3 regions of the Cobetia sp. D5 genome follow, and region 3 is predicted to be linked to each of the others. Evidence: predicted binding sites of a transcription regulator. Region 3 holds the regulator's gene; each other region holds the start of a gene.
What was found. Region 3 encodes LexA, which represses DNA repair genes until DNA is damaged. Its sites were predicted from a motif close to TACTGTNTANNTANACAGTA; they were not measured.
Positions count from the first base shown of each region.

Region 1: the regulator LexA is predicted to act here: its motif matches at 1,573-1,592, upstream of U0O11_RS07170 (LexA family protein).
Region 2: the regulator LexA is predicted to act here: its motif matches at 1,958-1,977, upstream of recN (DNA repair protein RecN).

Region 1 covers NZ_CP142020.1:1,697,324-1,700,588, forward strand. Annotated here, with positions in the region: gene U0O11_RS07165 (Y-family DNA polymerase) at 1-1,083, opposite strand, end outside; gene U0O11_RS07170 (LexA family protein) at 1,092-1,553, opposite strand; gene U0O11_RS07175 (glutamate carboxypeptidase) at 1,815-3,050, shown strand; gene U0O11_RS07180 (putative quinol monooxygenase) at 3,163-3,265, opposite strand, start outside.
Region 2 covers NZ_CP142020.1:139,260-142,524, reverse strand. Annotated here, with positions in the region: gene dnaK (molecular chaperone DnaK) at 1-860, opposite strand, end outside; gene grpE (nucleotide exchange factor GrpE) at 1,064-1,687, opposite strand; gene recN (DNA repair protein RecN) at 2,064-3,265, shown strand, end outside.
Region 3 covers NZ_CP142020.1:991,863-995,127, forward strand. Annotated here, with positions in the region: gene topA (type I DNA topoisomerase) at 1-534, shown strand, start outside; gene U0O11_RS04220 (DUF6586 family protein) at 534-1,013, shown strand; gene U0O11_RS04225 (hypothetical protein) at 1,266-1,505, shown strand; gene lexA (transcriptional repressor LexA) at 1,623-2,252, opposite strand; gene U0O11_RS04235 (TetR/AcrR family transcriptional regulator) at 2,819-3,265, shown strand, end outside.

The DNA of each region.
Region 1 (3,265 bases), 710 kb from region 3:
GTCGAGCAACGAGAGTTGCTCGCGTGGCTGGTCGATGAGATCGAGCAGCATCACGCCAGCCTTCATGAAGCGATAGCCGCGCAGGTAGATATGCTCCAGCGCCTGTTGCGCGGCGGCGAGTATCTCGCGGCTGTCATTGGTGGGGGCGGGCAGCTCGACGATGGTGCTGGGTGAGTATTGTGGCAGGTCGGGTCGGTGGCGATTGCTCTTGAGGAAGACCAGCACGGCGCGTGTCAGGCTGCCTTGATGGCGCAGCTTCTCGGCGCCGCGTTGGGCATGCTGGCGGATGGCATCCCTGAGTTCATTCAAGTCACCGGTCATGCGCCCGAAGGAGCGCGAGGTCATGATGCGCTGGCGAGCGTCATCGGCATCATTCATCTCGAAGCAGGGCGTGCCTTGCAGTTCGCGCGCGGTGCGTTCCAGTACCACGGAATACCGCTGGCCGATGGCGCGCGGGTCGGCGCAGCGCAGGTCCCAGGCAGTGTGCAGGCCTTGCAGTGCCAGGCGTTCGACCAGTCGTCGGCCCACGCCCCAGACATCGCCCAGTGGCGTATCGGCCAGCAGGCGCTGGGTGCCGACTTCATCGGGTTCCAGCACGCAGACACCGCCGAATTCCGGACGCTTCTTGGCAGCGCGATTGGCCAACTTGGCCAGCGTTCGAGTTGGTGCGACCCCGACACACACGGGAATGCCGGTGAACTTGCGGACATTGCGGTGCAGGGTGCGGCTCAATGTCAGCATCGAGTTGCGATCAAAGCCATCGAAACGCACGAACATCTCATCGATGGAGTAGGGCTCGACCCCGGCGGAATATTCCTCCAGCACCTCACGCACGCGCGCCGACATGTCGCCATACAACTCATAGTTGGAGGAGAGCAGGTGGATGCGCCCCTCACGGACGAGTGGCTGTAGCTGGAAGGCGGGGGTGCCCATCTCCACGCCCAGCGCCTTGAGTTCGTTGGAGCGCGCGATCACGCAGCCGTCATTATTGGACATCACGCCGACAGGGCGGCCCTCCAGGCGCGGGTCGAACACTCGCTCGCAGCTGGCGTAGAAGTTGTTGCAGTCCACCAGTCCGATCATCGGCGTATTCATACCGCGTATTCGTGGATGACGGAACGCACCACCCCCCAGACCTGGCATTCGAGGTCGAAGATCGCGACCGGCGGATACAGAGCATTGCCGGAACTCAGGTAGGGGCGCTGACCGATCAGTTCATAACGCTTGACCACCACCTCACCCTCGATCAGCGCCACCACGATATGCCCGGGACGGGCATCGATGGAGCGGTCTACCACCAGGGTGTCGCCCTCATAGATGCCGAAGCCTTCCATGCTGTCACCCGCCACCGTCATGAAGAAGGTCGCTGCCGGACGCTTGATCAGCCGCTCGTTGAGGTCCAGCGTGCGCCCCGCGTAATCCTCGGCCGGCGAGGGGAAGCCGGAAATGCCAGCGCGCCCCGTGATGTGAGGGTGCGGCAGCGCACAGGGTTCCGGCGCTGGATGAGGGCGAGCCAGCGAGGCGTGGGACGGTTGAACGGCAGATGCGGTCATGGGTGGGGTCTCCTTTCGATACTGTATTCATATACAGTATCGGCGCTGAGAAGCCCTCAGGCAACCGATAATCCCTGCGAGTGCTGCACATTCACGAGACGCAGATCAGATGAGGTGCACCTGTGTTCAATGGTGGGCGGCAGGTAAAGCTGCTAGCGGAAAAAATTTCTCGGTAGGCCTCGCGTTTGCGTTTGCCTGATATCCGCCTTACCTTCGTTATTCCTTATATAACAATATTAGAGGTGGGAAATGCGGCTTCCGATGTTGGCGGTGGGTTTGGCATGCGGTATGTGCAGTGCCGGTGCGCAAGCGGCGGACTATCAGGATGTGCAGGATGCCGTCGAGCAACAGCGAGCGCCTCTGCTGGAGACGCTGGAAACACTGGTCAACGTGGATTCGGGAACGGGCTACCGTGAAGGCTTGAATGACGTTGAGGCAATGCTGACCCAGCATCTCGAAGCGCTTGGCGCACAGGTGGAAACGCACCCTGCCAAGACCTATGGCGGCAATACGATTGTCGGTCGCCTGCAGGGAGATGGCAGTCGCAAGATCATGTTGATGATTCACTACGACACCGTCTTCGATGAAGGCGCCGCCACGAAGCGTGCCTTCCGTATCGAGGATGGGCGTGCCTATGGCCCGGGCGTGGGCGATGCCAAGGGTGGCGCAGCTGTTATTCTGCACAGTCTCGAGGCGCTGAAGTCGCTCGGGTTTGATGACTATGGCCAGGTGACGGTTGTCTTCAATCCTGATGAGGAGAAGGGCTCGCCGGGCTCGCATGACCTGATTCATGAGCTATCGGCAGATCAGGATGCCGTGCTGGTATTCGAGCCTACCTTCGCTGACCCGGGAGTCGATGCCGTCACCGTCGTCACCAAGGGCATCAACTATGCGTTTCTCGAGGTGAAGGGCCGTGCCTCCCATGCCGGTGGCGCACCAGAGGAAGGGCGCAACGCCATCATGGAGCTGTCTCATCAGCTGCTGCAGTTGAATGAGCTTGATGATGCGGACAAGGAGACGACGCTCAACTGGACGATCGTCGAGGGTGGCGTCAAGCGCAACGTGATTCCGGAGCATGCCAGGGCGGAAGGTGATATGCGCTACTTCGATAGCAGCGAGTATCAGCGTGTCCTGGAAGAAGCGCAGGCCATCACGAAGAACCAGTTGATCGATGATACCGAAGTGGAGTTTCACCTAGAGAAGGGGCGTCCGCCGCTGCCTGACAACCCGCAGAGTCAGCAGCTGGCCGAGCAGGCCCAGAAGATCTATCAGGAGTTGGGGCAGACACTGCAAGCGGTCGAGATCGGTGGCGGCACCGATGCGGCCTACGCCTATCATGCAGATTCCGATAAACCGGCAGTGCTCGAATCCCTGGGTCTCGTCGGCGGCGGCTATCACAGCGATCAGGAGTTCGTGCTGGTCGATAGCGTCGTGCCACGCCTTTACCTGACGACGCGCATGATCATGCAATTGTCCGAGGATCAGCCGCAGGAGTGAAACCGGGGTTGTAGCGGTAAATGATATGCCGTCATGACAGCAAGCCCGATAAAAAAGCCCGGCCTCCTGGAGGTCGGGCTTTTTTGGGTCTTTCCCAATGCTGTTCTGTCTATCAGCCCGCCGGGCTCAGGATGCGGATATCGCCATCGGCGATCCAGTCACCGGCGTTGTCGCGGAAGCGCTGCATGTGTTCGGTCTCACGGTGGGCCTGCAGC
Region 2 (3,265 bases), 850 kb from region 3:
GTGATGTACGGCAGGTTCACGTCGGTCTGCTGAGCGCTGGACAGCTCGATCTTGGCCTTCTCGGCGGCTTCCTTCAGACGCTGCATGGCGAGGTTGTCGCCGGACAGATCGATACCGCTGTCTGCCTTGAACTGGTCAACCAGGTAGTTGATCAGGTGCATGTCGAAATCTTCACCACCCAGGAAGGTGTCGCCGTTGGTGGCGAGCACTTCGAACTGGGTCTCACCGTCGACGTCGGCGACTTCGATGATGGAGATATCGAAGGTACCGCCGCCCAGGTCGTAGACCGCGATGGTCTTGTCACCACGAGACTTGTCCATGCCGTAGGCGAGGGCTGCGGCAGTCGGCTCGTTGATGATGCGCTTGACGTCGAGACCCGCGATGCGGCCGGCGTCCTTGGTCGCCTGACGCTGGGAATCGTTGAAGTAGGCCGGTACGGTGATGACGGCTTCGGTGACTTCTTCACCGAGGTAGTCTTCCGCGGTCTTCTTCATCTTCTTGAGGATTTCCGCACTGATCTGCGGCGGTGCCATCTTCTTGTCTTTCACCTGCACCCAGGCGTCGCCGTTGTCGGCTTCGACAATCTTGTACGGCACCATCTTGATGTCTTTCTGAACCACATCATCCTTGAACTTGCGACCGATCAGGCGCTTGACCGCGAAGAGAGTGTTCTCCGGGTTGGTCACTGCCTGACGCTTGGCCGACTGGCCGACCAGAATCTCGTTGTCGTCGGTGTAAGCGATGATGGACGGTGTGGTGCGACCGCCTTCAGCGTTTTCGATGACCTTGGTTTTCTCGCCGTCGAGTACTGCCACACAGGAGTTGGTAGTACCCAAGTCAATACCGATGATGCGTCCCATAATCGTATACCTCGAATCTGTTGCTAGCCTGAAAGATAAGTCTGGATGTCGGCACCTTGTGTCGGTGCCTGAACTTGTTTCTCTAGATGGGGTCGCGTGTCAGGGTTTCAAGACCCGGCCGGGCAAATTTTCTCGGGCCGGATCGCCCTGAGCCCCCACAGGGCGCGATCCAACGCCTATCGGGCGTCGGGAGCGCGCAGGCCTCAGGAGGCCTTGCTGACTGCCACCATCGCCGGACGCACCAGGCGGCCATTGAGGGTGTAACCCTTCTGCATCACGTCGATGACGCTGTTCGGCTCCGCGTCCGGGGACGGCACCATGGCGACAGCCTGATGGTATTCCGGATCGAAGGGCTCGCCGTGCGGATCCAGCTGCTCGACGCCTGACTTGTTCAGGGCATCCAGCTGCATTTTCAAGGTCATCTCGATGCCTTCGACGTGGGTCTTGGCCGCTTCGTCACCCGACATGGATTCCAGTGCCTTCTCGAGGGAATCCACCACCGGCAGCATTTCCTTGACGAACTTCTCCAGCGCGAACTTGCGCGCCTTCTCGGCGTCCTGCTCGGCACGACGGCGCGCGTTCTGCGCATCGGCAGCCGCACGCAGCGCCTGGTCCTTGGCTTCCTTGACGGCCTGCTCAAGCTCTTCGACCTGGGCGGCCAGCATCTCGGCTTCCGGGTTGTCCACCAGAGTACCTTCGGCGCCGGTATCGTCGGCATCCAGTACGTTGTCGATCACTTCACCCTCCGGCGTTTCCGGCTGCGGCTCGGCATCGCGAGCGGCACGCTGAAGCTCTTCATCCATCGGGGTCTGCGGGTCCTGAGCCATGCTGATCTCCTGCGGGCCGGCGTCTATGCGCCATTGCCCTGATTCGTGGCCTGCTGAGCTTGTCGCGAAGCATTACGCGCACTGGCTGACAGACAGGCCATGAGTTGCCTTGAGAGGCAGCAAGGCCAGGCCATTGCTGCCGACTGAAAGTGTCAGTGCCTCTATATGGGGACAGCACATCGCTTCTCAAGCCTTGCCGCAGGCTTTTCTCCCCACTGAGTCCGGCATGGATTGAAGGCCACCCGAACGTGCTGTATAAAAAGCCATGTTCACTGTATAAACATACTGTATGGCGACACCGTAGCCCGCCCATCGAGTCCGGGTCCGCTGATGTTCTCCCAGCACGGCGTACGTCAAAGCCCCCTCGGAGGTAGTCATGCTGCTGCAACTCGCCATCCAAGATTTTGCCATCGTCGAAACGCTGGAACTCGATTTCCGCCGCGGCATGACCGCCATCACCGGCGAGACTGGTGCCGGCAAGTCCATCCTGCTCGGCGCCCTCGGCCTGTGCCTGGGCGAGCGTGCCGATGCCGGCAGCGTGCGGCATGGCGCCGACCGCGCCGACCTCATCGCGCGTTTCGATATCAGTGAGCTTGGCGACGCCCGTCAGTGGCTGGATGAGCGCGAACTGGGCAGCGACGACTGCCTGCTGCGTCGCGTCATCACCGCCAGCGGCCGCTCCAAGGCCTGGATCAACGGCACGCCCTGCACCATCGCCGACCTGCGCGAGCTGGGCGAGCACCTGATCGACATCCACTCCCAGCACGCCCATCACTCCCTGCTCAAGGAAGAGACGCATCTGCGTCAGCTCGACGAATATGCGGGCCTGGAGACCCAGGCTGCCCAGTTGCGCGAGGACTTCCGCCACTGGCAGGAGGCGCATCGTCGCCTCAAGCGCATGAGCAATGATGGCGATGAGGTGCGTGCACGTCGCCAGCTGCTGCGCTATCAGGTCGAGGAGCTCGATGAACTGGCGCTGTGCGAAGGGGAGCTGGAAGCCCTGGAACAGGAGCAGGAAACGCTGGCCAATGCCGAGCAGATTCTGGCCGAGGCGCAGTCCGCCGCCGAGTGCTGTGATCACGACGAAGAAGGTGCGCTGTCACGCCTCAACCAGGCCCTGGCACGTCTGGCGCATCTGCCGGGCAACGAGCATGGCTCACTGGCCAGTGCGCTGGGCATGCTCGAGGAAGCGCGCATCCAGATAGAAGAAGCGGCGCGTGAACTGCATCGCTTCGTGGAAGTCACCGAACTCGATCCCGAGCGTCTGGCCTTCGTCGATGAGCGCCTGAGCCGCATTCACCAGATCGCACGCAAGCATCATGTGATGCCGGACGAGCTGCATGGCCTTCATCAGCGCCTGAGCGAAGAACTCGACGGCCTGGGTGGCGATGAAGAGGCCATCGAAGCCTTGCGCGAAGAAGTGGCTCAGCGTCGCGAGGCCTGGAAGGGGCTGGCGAGCGAGGTGAGCGCCAAACGCGCCACCGCCGCCCCGCAACTGGCCAGCGACATCCAGGACCAGCTGGCCTTCCTCGGCATGGGCAAGGCCACCTTCGAGGTCGCCATCGAGGCGCGGGAGCG
Region 3 (3,265 bases):
GAGGAAGGTCAGTTCCGTATCAAGGGCTACGATGGCCCGGTGATCGAGTGCGACAAGTGCGGTTCTGACATGCAGCTCAAGACCGGGCGTTTCGGCAAGTATTTCGGCTGCACCAACGAGAATTGCAAGAATACCCGCAAGCTGCTCAAGTCCGGTGAGGTGGCGCCGCCGAAGATGGACCCGATTCCGATGCCGGAGCTTGCCTGCGTCAAGGTCGAGGACCATTACGTGCTGCGCGATGGCGCCAGTGGCCTGTTCCTGGCGGCCAGTCAGTTCCCCAAGAATCGCGAGACGCGTCCGCCGCTGGTCAAGGAGCTCAAGGCGCATGCCGACGAGCTGCCGGAGAAGTATCACTTCATTCTCGAAGCCCCGGATCAGGACCCGGACGGACGTCCGGCGCAGATTCGCTTCTCGCGCAAGGTCAAGGCTCAGTACGTCATGACCGATGAGGAAGGCAAGGCGACCGGTTGGAAGGCGACCTACGACAACGGTCGCTGGGTCGTCGAGGACAAGCGCAAGGGGGCCAAGAGCTGATGAGCCAGCGTGCCCGTACCAATCAGCTGCTGTATCAGGCCGAGTTGCTGCTGGCCCAGTCAGCAGCCTCTGGCGACGATGAGCATGCCGTGGCGCGTCGCATGGCCGGTGAAGAGGGCGCGCTCGCCCTGCTGGAGCTGGCGCTGGCGTCATTGCTGGAAGAGTGTGCCGTGACGGCGCGCTGGCCAGAGGGTAGCTGGCGCGAGCGTCTGGCGTCGCCACCGACGCCCATCGCCGAGGTCGAGCAGCTGCGCAGTCTGCTGGAGCGTTCCGACAGCTGGTTGTCTGAGCTGGTCGCGGATGTGGCCCGCCTGCATGAAGAAGGCGGTGTCGCGCGCCGCGAAGAATCGCGTTCGCGTGGTGATGGTCTGATCATCGCGGCAGCCTCGAGCGCCTCGCTGGCCGAGCGTCTCAGTGCCGCCATCACGGCATTCAAGGCGCTGCTGCCGCAGCTGCGCGAGTCGAGTGTCGAGTGGTAGGTCAAGGCGTTGATCTGGCGCTGCACGCTGGTGATGACTGGCGCATGGCAATCGGGTGACGTTTCGCCTTCACGGGTGCTAGACTGATCGCATTGTGGCAAGCCCTGCATTCTCCGGTACGACCATGGCTCTGGCTGTGGTCGTACTTTTTTCTGCGTCGCTGATGGCAACGCGGTGCCGGGCTTGCCAGCCGTCGCGCTGACGATTACAACGACGCCGGTATCTCGCGAGATGCCGTGCAGGAGGAATGACGTGTCCGATCCCGCCGTACTTGAAATTGTGCAAATGGAAGATGGTGAAGTGATTCTGCGCGCCGCGGAAAGCGAAGGTGAGCCGCTGCTCAGCATTCGCATTTCGGACGAGGCCGCTGATCTGCTGCGTGACAATCGTTTCGAGGTCGCGCGTGAGATGATCGACCACGCCATCACCCGGACTCGCCTCTGGGATGGCGAAGAAGACGAGGACGAGCAGTCGGAAGGCATCGTGCACTGATTCATCGCTCGTGCTTCGCGCACAAAAAAACCCGCCTCGAGGCGGGTTTTTTTGTGCAATACGTGCGGCTTTTCTGTTGCTCAGAGCTTTGCGAGAAGAGCGCTGCTGGTCAAGGTCTCAGTGCAGGCCGCCATCGCGGATGACGCCCACTCCGAGACCCTCGATCTCCAGGCTGTCCGTGCGCAGGTCGACCTTGATCGGTGAGAAGTCCTCGTTCTCGGCTTCCAGCCACACGTAGTGCCCGTCACGGCGGAAGCGCTTGACGGTAACTTCATCCCCCAGACGTGCCACCACGATCTGTCCGTCACGCACGCTGCTGGTGCGGTGCACGGCCAGCAGGTCGCCTTCCAGAATTCCCACGTCCTTCATCGACACGCCGCGCACGCGCAACAGGTAGTCGGCAGCCGGCGAGAAGTAGTCGCTCGGCAGCGGGCAGTGACGGTCGATATGCTCGCTGGCAAGAATCGGACTGCCGGCGGCCACTTCCCCGATCACCGGCAGACCATCGTTGGCGCTGTCGTCGACGTCAGCCAGCGACGGCACGCGAATGCCGCGAGAGGTGCCCGGCACCATCTCGATGGCGCCCTTGCGCTTGAGGGCACGCAGATGCTCCTCGGCAGCATTCGGTGAGCGGAAGCCCAGCGCCTGGGCGATTTCGGCCCGCGTCGGCGGGTAGCCAGAGGACTTGATGGTCTTGATGATGAAGTCGAAGACATCCTGCTGGCGCGGAGTAAGCGGCTGGGTCATGGCATTGCCTTTGGCCTGGGCGGCATCTTGAGCTGACGGCACGGGGTGTGCATCCATACAACTGTCATTGTATCCAGTCATGGCGGTCATGCAAGGCATCGTGGCTTGCGTGGTGGCCTCAAAGGGCAGGTAGTCGCCGAGATATCGCTGTCTGGCGACTTTTCGTGCCGATATCCGAGGCATTCTTTCTTGATGGGAATGTCTGGAAGTGAATGTCTGGAGATTAATGTCTGGAGATGAATGTCTGGAGATGAACCCGGCCTGGCTCTGGCGGGGTGGACAGTCACCGAGCATGACGAGCCCTTGAATCGGGATGGTCAGCGTTGAGGGAATATCAGGCTTGGCTAAACCTCTGGCGTTTGAAACGCGAGAGAATTGTCAGTCATGGCATGGCGCGCTAGAATCAAAGTGTTTCAAACGAATGTTCGCCGATGGTAGTGCTCACGGGTGCCATGATCGAACGCGCCTTGCGGTGAACCTGCACCACCTCATGAGAGAGTCGCCGCGCGGGGCTTGCGCCGTGACCTACGACTCCAGTCCTTTTCTACCTGACAAGGGTTCCGCCCATGGCCCAGACCGATACCGTTACCCGCATCCTCGATACTGCCGAGGTGCTGTTCGCCGAGCGCGGCTTCGCCGAGACCTCACTGCGCAACATCACCAGCAAGGCCAAGGTCAATCTGGCGGCGGTGAACTACCACTTCGGCTCCAAGAAATCGCTGATCCAGGCGGTCTTCGCGCGCTATCTCGACCCTTTCAGTGAGCGTTTCCACGCGGCACTCGACAGCATCGAGCAGCAATACGCCGGGCGTCAGGTGCCGCTGGAGGTCCTGCTGGAGGTGATGGCGCGTACCGTGCTGGAGGTGCCGGCCGAGCGCAACAGCCTGCGTACCTTCATGCGCCTGCTCGGGCTTGCCTATACCCAGGGTCAGGGCCACATGCGGCGCTATATCCGCGAGCACTACGGCACGGTCTTCAGCCGCTTCGCCGAGCTTCTGAAGCTGGCGACGCCT